Martelella mediterranea DSM 17316: one gene and its partner. The protein of the gene in region 2 interacts with the protein of the main gene of each other region in a pairwise test. Links are inferred from orthologs where the notes say so. Each region holds a gene or a part of one and is shown on either strand. Other genes may lie near its edges.

The links. Proteins that work in one complex are often made in the same cells at the same time.
Region 1: the proteins of topA (region 2) and Mame_RS14740 interact in binary tests that used the Escherichia coli proteins (3 or more experiments, as listed by UniProt). The link is inferred for Martelella mediterranea DSM 17316 from one-to-one orthologs.

The regions. Positions count from the first base shown.
Region 1 is NZ_CP020330.1:3,149,566-3,153,316, reverse strand. What follows is about bases 461-3,366. They hold Mame_RS14740 (IMPACT family protein), read right to left. Parts: upstream 2,256-3,366; coding sequence 1,665-2,255; downstream 461-1,664. Other genes in these bases: Mame_RS14730 (ChrR family anti-sigma-E factor), read right to left, coding at 2,725-3,366; Mame_RS14735 (DUF2177 family protein), read right to left, coding at 2,302-2,715; Mame_RS14745 (hypothetical protein), read right to left, coding at 1,239-1,649; Mame_RS14750 (AbrB family transcriptional regulator), read right to left, coding at 461-1,075. In the rest of the region: more of Mame_RS14750, read right to left, coding at 1-460; more of Mame_RS14730, read right to left, coding at 3,367-3,399; Mame_RS14725 (sigma-70 family RNA polymerase sigma factor), read right to left, coding at 3,396-3,751.
Region 2 is NZ_CP020330.1:4,331,662-4,335,696, reverse strand. The notes cover bases 495-3,684. They hold topA (type I DNA topoisomerase), read right to left. Parts: upstream 3,338-3,684; coding sequence 695-3,337; downstream 495-694. Other genes in these bases: rnr (ribonuclease R), read right to left, coding at 495-698. Outside these bases: more of rnr, read right to left, coding at 1-494; Mame_RS20260 (hypothetical protein), read left to right, coding at 3,840-4,004. UniProt on the Escherichia coli protein: Releases the supercoiling and torsional tension of DNA, which is introduced during the DNA replication and transcription, by transiently cleaving and rejoining one strand of the DNA duplex.

The sequences.
Region 1 (3,751 bases), 1.2 Mb from region 2 along the record:
TCGCCACCAGCTTGGCGAGGATCGGCCCGAGCGCCATCACGAAGAAGAACCGGGCGATCTGCATCGACATCACGAAGGCGACGTCGACATCGGTGGAGGCGGAGATGATCGCGATCGAATCCGCGCCGCCCGGGCTGGTGGCGAGATAGGCCGACAGCGGATCGATGCCCGTGAGCCAGACGAGCAGCGCCGCCAGCACGCCGCAGATCGCCACCAGCGCGAGGATCGAGGCGATGACGCGCGGCATGGCGCGGCCGGCATCGACGATCACGGCGCGGTCGAAGCGCGCGCCGATGCCCCAGCCGAGCGTGGCATAGGCGATGGCAAGCAGGATCTGCGGCAGTTCGATCTCGATCAGGCCCGTGACATTGAGCACCGAGCCGGCGATCACCGTCGCCAGCATCGGTCCCGCCGGCAGCTTAAGCCACCGGCCGAAGAACACGCCGATCAGGATCAGGGCGAGCGTCTGGGCAAGCGGGCCCCATGCCGGCTCGGCGAACCAGTAGACCGGTACGGCCGTTTGCGCCGCGCCGCCGGTCCAGAACCGCGCGAAGGTGGCGGCGACGAGGGTGACGATGACGACGCGGGTATATTGCATGAAGGCGACGAGCCGCATGTCGGCTCCGAACGAGGCGGACATCAGCGTCATCACGCTCGCAGCGCCGGGAAACGCGCCCCAGATCGCGGTCGTGCCGGGCAACACCTGATAGCGCGCCAGAACCCAACCGATCGCGATGCTGGCGAACACCACCGAGAGCACGCCGCCCACGAAGATCATCCAGTCGGCGGCGATTTCCTGCAGCACCGGCCATGTCATGGTGCGCGCGATCAGGCAGCCGAGCACGCCCTGCGCCAGGTTGAACGGCAGGCGCGGCATGGTGATCCGCCGCCCGGAAAACACGATCAGGATCGACGCCAGCATCGGGCCCAAAAGCAGCGAGGCCGGCAGCGCGACAAGCTGCATGAGGATCACGAGCAGGATGGAGAGCGCCAGAAGCGGAAGCCAGATGCGCAGAAGCTGTCTTTTCCCGCCGTCAGCGGAGGCCGGTTCTTCCGGCTCTTCTGCGGAATTCATCGTGCGGACAATCCTGTAACGCCGGATCGCCCGCAGCCGCGGGACGACGCTGCGTCATACCCGGCGGACGGGTCCGGTCCATCCAACATGGCTGATCTTTCCCGTCACCGGGAATCGGCTCCCGTTCCTCTATACGCGGCGGCGGCGGGCAAGCGCAATCGCCTCACATCGCGCAGTTCTTCCGGCGCATCGCGATGTCCAGCGCGTTGACGCGACCCTTGGCGTAGGCGATCGCGGTTTCCTGGTTCTTGATGTTCTGGTCCTCGGACATGCTGCCGAGGCTTGCGCCGAACATGCGCACATCGCCCACGATCTCGCTGTCCTGCTCTTGCGCAAGGTCCTTCAGCTTCGCGTTCTCATCCTCATATTGGCTGAGCAGCGTCTCGCAACTGCTGCCGGCGAATTCCTCGGGCGAAACCGGAATGGCACCGATCGAATCGGCGCGCTGGGTGCAGGCGGCAAGCGTTGCGGCAAGGGCGATGACGGTGAGAGCGGAGCGCATGAAGGTGACCTTTGCGGAAAAATGGGGCGACAGCGTATCAACGCCGGCGCATGCGGCGGGTTCCCGCAGCATAGCGGATAAATCCGCTCAGTCGTCATCGAATTTCACGCTGCTGCGGCCATTCGTGAGTTCGCGCACAAGCTCGGCCAGCGCCGCGGCCCCCGCCTCCGGCACACGCAGATGAAAGTCGGCCCCGGTTTCGGTGAAATCGCGGTCGGCGATCACGAGGCCATCAACATCCTGAAGCCGCGCCTCCACAAGCGCCAGATCGGAGAAGGCAACCGGCAACACCCCCGCCGTCATCGCCACGATCGGCAGCTTTTCGGCCAGCCGCAGGCATTCCGCGGCACTGCCGCCATAGGCGCGCGCCAGTCCGCCCGTGCCGAGCTTCACGCCGCCGAACCAGCGCGACACAAGCACCGCGACGCTATCGATCTCCTGAGCCTCGATCGCCTGAAGGATCGGCTTTCCGGCCGTCCCGCCGGGCTCGCCGTCGTCGGAGAATCGGTAGTCCGCGCCAATGCGCCAGGCCCAGCAATTATGGGTGGCATCGGCGAAGCTGTTTTCGGCGATAAAAGTTTTTGCCGCCGCCTCGTCATCCACCGGGGCGGCAATCGTCGCAAAGCGGCTTTTTTTGATCTCCCGCTCCGATGTCGCGGGACCTTTGAGCTTGAACATGAGGGTCACCCTTCCGCGCCTTTCAAACGGCACGGCAAGGGCGAAGTCAAGCCGGGCTGCGGGTCAGCTTCAGCGTCGCGAAAGAGGCGACAAGGCCGGTCAGCCCGGTGGCAAACGCGCCCCAGGCCATATCGACGAAGACCACGGTCCACGACCAGCCGGCAAGGGTTGCCATATTGGTGAGATCGTAGGTGCCATAGGCCATCAGCCCGAAAACCGCGCCGTTCACGAGGCCCTTCAGCGCCGAGCCGGCCCTGACGCCCGGCAGAACGGCGAAATAGAAGATGCCGATCAGATACATGAAATAGAAGCTCAGGCCGGCGGTCCAGTTGGGCGACGGCAGCAGCAGCGGCCCGATCTCGGATTGGTAGAATGGAAAGGCGATCGTGCCGAGCCAGATGAAATCCAGCAGGGAAAAGCAGATGGCCGTGGCCACGAAAGCCGTCAGGGCGCGTTTCACGGGTTCACCTCAGATATCCAGAAGGGGTTGCAACACGCGCATGAACCGGCTCTGGAACCTGAGCGGCGCATCGGTGACGGCAAGGCATATGCATTCGGACTCGGGCCCCACCACCGGCTGATGGATTGTATCCTCGTCCTCCTCCTCGAAATCGCCGGGCCCGAAGACCTGGCCTTCCGAGGTGAAGCTGCCGTGCAGCACCAGCGTCAGCTCGCGGCCGCCATGGCTGTGCTCGGGCAGCGGTTTGCCGGCATCGACCCGCAGCAGGCGCACCTGAATGCCCTTGTCCTCGGTCTCAAGCAGCGCCTGATGGGCATAGAGCCCCAGGCGACGCCACGGCACGTCGTCGAAGGTCGCCCCGACATAGGAGCGCAGCGGTTCGGGTATCAGCGCGGCGCCGGGCGCGGCCGGCGCCGGTTTGGCTTTGGCTTCGACATCCGTCGCCTGCAGTCGTGCCTGAAGCGCCGCCCAGGAGGCGTCCTCGGAAATCTCCGCGGTTTCGGGTTCCGCCTCTTCCATGAGGGCGCCGCCAGCGGCCTCCATCAGCCGCAACCTTGCGCGACAATGCGGGCAAAGCGCCAGATGGGTTGCCACCGCGAGCGACCAGCTCTCCTCGAGGTTGCCCGAGGCATATTCGAGCAGAAGCGCGTCGCTGATATGGTGATGGATGGTGCCTGTCTTCATTGATTTTCCCCAAGCGCGGTTCTTAGCCTGGAAAATGCTGCTCTGATTCTGGATTTGACCGTGCCCAGTGGAAGGTCCAGGCGTTCGGCGATGATACTGTGGGAGACTTCCTCGAAAAACGACATTCGCAGAAGCTCGGCCTGTTCCTCCGGCAGGCCGGAGAGTGCTGAGCGCATCCGCGCGGCATTCTCGTCCTGCTCGAACTGGACGTCCGGCGCTTCCGGTCCGTCCGGCACCAGTGCCGGGTCGTCCGGATCGAATTCCGGCCGGCGCATCTTTCTCAGGCTGTCGACCCTGACGTTACGCGCGACGGTGAAGATCCAGGCCGAGGCATTGCCACGCGCGGGATCAA
Region 2 (4,035 bases):
AGCGAGCCGACGACGGAAAGCACGGAGCCGCGCGCAAGACCAAAACGGCCGGAACGCTGGACATCGACCTCCACGAGGTCGCCATCCTTCGCGCCGGCAAGGTCGGCAATCTCGACCTCGTCGTTTCGCCGGTCGATCGGCATCAGCCGGGCCGAGCCGTCATCGAGCATGCGGACCACGCCGAGCGCCGCCGTGCGGCGCTTGTCGATGACCTTGATGACGCGGGCGGTATAGGCCGGTCCGGTTTCGGATTTCGACGGGAAGATCTTGGCGAGCACCCGGTCGCCGATGCCGGCGCTCGCCGGTTTGCGCTTGCCGTTCTTGCCGCCGCCCTGCTGGCGGATCAGCACGGCGGGGGCCGCGCCTTCCTCAATTGGCCATTCGGCCGGACGGCCGATCAGCTCGCCGTCCTTGTCGCGGGTGGTGATGTCGAGCACGGTGACCGGGGGCAGGGCGCCAGGCCGCATCAGGCTCTTGCGCTTCTTCTGCAGCAGGCCCTCGTCCTCGAGCTCGCGCAGCATCGCCTTCAGCACCACGCGGTCGTCGCCCTTGATCCCGAACGCCTTGGCGATCTCGCGCTTGGAGGCGCGGTCGGGATTGTCGGCGATGAACTTCAACAGAACATCGCGCGGCGGCACTTCGCCGTGAATGATCTCATCCGGTTTGCGAGACCGGGAGGCGGTCGGTTTTGCGCTCAACTGTCGCTCTTTTCAGCCTCGGCCGTCTTCTTAGAACTGGCCGTTTTCTTTGTCGCCGTCTTGGATTTCGCGGCCGTTTTTTTGGCAGCCGCCTTCTTGGCGGGCTTCTTTATACCTGCCTTTTCGGCGCGCGCTGCCAGAAGCGGGACCGCCTCTTCCATGGTGATCGATTGCGGGTCCTTGCCCTTGGGGATGGTGGCGTTGATTTTGCCCCATTTGACATAAGGCCCGTAACGGCCCTCGTTGACGGTCACTTCGCCGCCGCCATCGGGGTGGTCGCCAAGTGATTTCAGTGCCTTTGCCGTTGCGCCCCGGCGTCCGCCATTGGCCTTCTTGTCGGCAATGGCGGCAACAGCGCGGTTGACGCCGACCTCGAAGACCTCGTCGATGCTTTCGAGATTGGCATAGGTGCCGTCGTGGAGCACGAACGGTCCGTAGCGGCCGAGGCCGGCCGTAATCATCTTGCCGTCTTCGGGATGCGGTCCGACATCGCGCGGCAGCGCCAGCAGCCGGAGCGCCTTTTCAAGGTCAATATCCTCGGGCTTCCAGCCCTTGGGTAGCGAGGAACGCTTGGCCTCCTTGCCGTCGCCACGCTGGACATAGGGGCCGAATCGACCGGAGCGCAGCGTGACGATCTCGCCCGTTTCAGGGTCGGCGCCAAGCTCGTTGGGTTCGTTCGGATTGATGCCGCCGTTTGCGGCCTCCGCGTCGCCGGAAAGCTGGCGGGTGAAGTTACATTCCGGATAGTTCGAGCAGCCCACGAAAGCGCCGTATTTGCCGAGCTTCAGCGAAAGCTGCCCCGTGCCGCAGGCCTGGCACTGGCGCGGATCGCCGCCATCCTCACGCTTGGGGAACACCAGCGGCGCCAGCGCCTCGTTCAGCGCGTCCAGAACATTGGTGACGCGCAGTTCCTTGGTGCCCTCGACCTGGGCATAGAAATCCTTCCAGAAATCGCGCAGCACCTGCTTCCACTCGAGCGAGCCGTCGGAAATCTTGTCGAGCTTTTCCTCAAGCTCGGCCGTGAAGTCATACTCGACATAACGATTGAAGAAGTTCTCCAGGAAGGCTGTCACCAGCCGGCCCTTGGGCTCCGGCGTCAGCTTGCGGCCCTCGATCGTGACATATTCACGGTCGCGTAGCGTGGCGAGCGTCGAGGCATAGGTCGAGGGGCGGCCGATGCCGAGCTCTTCCAGCCGCTTGATCAGCGAGGCTTCCGAATAGCGCGGCGGCGGCTCGGTGAAATGCTGGGTGGCGCGGATCTTTTCCTTGTCGACATTTTCGCCCTTGTTGATTTCGGGCAGACGGCCGTCGTCGTCATCCTCGTCGGATGGCGTCTTTTCCTCGCGATTGTCTGCATAGGCGGCGAGGAAGCCGTCGAACTTCACGACGGTGCCGACGGCGCGCAGGCCGGCGCTCTCGCCGCCCTTGGCTGCAGTGATCTCTGCGGTGGTGCGCTCCATCTCGGCCGACGCCATCTGGCTCGCGATGCCGCGCTTCCAGACGAGGTCGTAGAGCCGGAACTGGTCGGAATCGAGGTACTTTTTCACCGATTGCGGCGTGCGGGTGAAGTCGGTCGGACGGATCGCTTCATGGGCCTCCTGGGCGTTCTTTGCCTTCACCGAATAATGCCGGGCGCTTTCCGGCAGATAGCGCGCGCCGAACTGATCGCCAATCGCGTCGCGCGCCGCCGTCACGGCTTCCGGGGCCATGGAGACGCCGTCGGTACGCATATAGGTGATGAGACCCGCCGTCTCGCCGCCGACCGCGATGCCTTCGTAGAGCCGCTGCGCCACCTGCATGGTGCGCGAGGCGGAAAAGCCGAGGCGAGACGAGGCAGCCTGCTGCAGGGTCGAGGTGGTAAACGGCGGGCCGGGATTGCGGCGAACGGGCTTCGCCTCGACGCTCGCCACCGAATAGGTCGCACCTTCGAGCAGGTCGCGGATGCGGAAAGCCTGTTCCTGGTTCTTCACCGAATTCTTCTGGATGCGCTTGCCGTCGGCTTGCACCAGCCGGGCTTCAAAGGCATCGCCGCGCACGGTTTTCAGATCGGCGACGATGTTCCAGTATTCTTCGGGAACGAAACGTTCGATTTCGTTTTCACGGTCGCAGACGAGACGCAGCGCCACGGACTGGACGCGGCCGGCAGACCGCGCGCCCGGCAGCTTGCGCCACAGAACCGGCGACAGGTTGAAGCCGACCAGATAGTCGAGCGCGCGGCGGGCGAGATAGGCGTTCACCAGCGCTTCGTCGATGTCGCGGGGATTGGCCATGGCGTCGAGCACGGCCTTTTTGGTGATGGCGTTGAAGACGACGCGCTTGACCGGCTTGTCCTTCAGCAGCTTCTTCTTGTTCAAAAGGTCGAGAACGTGCCAGGAAATGGCTTCGCCTTCCCTGTCCGGGTCGGTTGCGAGAATCAGGCCGTCGGCGTTCTTGACCGCGTCGGCGATATCCTTGACCCGCTTGGTCGATGCGGTATCGACCTTCCACGACATCGCGAAATCATCATCGGGCAGGACCGATCCATCCTTGGCGGGCAGGTCGCGGACATGGCCAAAGGAGGCGAGGACCTTGTAGTCCTTGCCGAGATATTTGTTGATCGTCTTGGCCTTCGCGGGCGACTCTACAACAACAACTTCCATGTAATCCGTATCCTGGGTCTGCGTCGGACTTCGTTCGACGCCCGCATCTTCGCGGCAAATTGTCGGTCGCGCGCTCGGCCGTGCCCGCCGGCTTGGCGGCCGCGAGGCGCATCCAGGCAGATGGCGGATATGACGGGCCTCGCGCTTATGGGAGAACGCTACAGAGGCGTCCCCCTGATGGCAACCGTCGCTTCCGCTTCTACCAATTTCGCCGGGAGATCAAGCAGAATAGACATTTTTGGGCTGTTTAAAGCTGCATTTACTGTTCCGGCCGGTCGCTCACGAGATGGACAGAGACAGCGGCCGGGTCAAGCCCTTGAAGCTATTTTTGCATGACTACACGCTAATACAACCTGAAGAGAATACTAATTGTAATTGCAATCCTGACCTTTGCCGGTATTGTTTAGCCGGATGAGTAGAGTACGGTTCGGATTCGATCCGTGGCCGAAAAATAGGTGTATGTATGTCGTCCTTTCCAGCCGAACGCGAAGGTTCTCAAAAATTGACCGAGGAGGAAATAATTTATATCCGTCAGATATTGGGCCAGTTGCGCCGGCTTTCAAACAAGGACGGGGCGGAAATGCTCTGCTACCTGATCGACATGGCCTATATAGAGGCTGGGGATTTGCAGACGCAGGTGCTCGCCACGTCGGTGGGCAAGGGCTGAATTCGGTTTTGATCGGCAACGACCCGCAGGG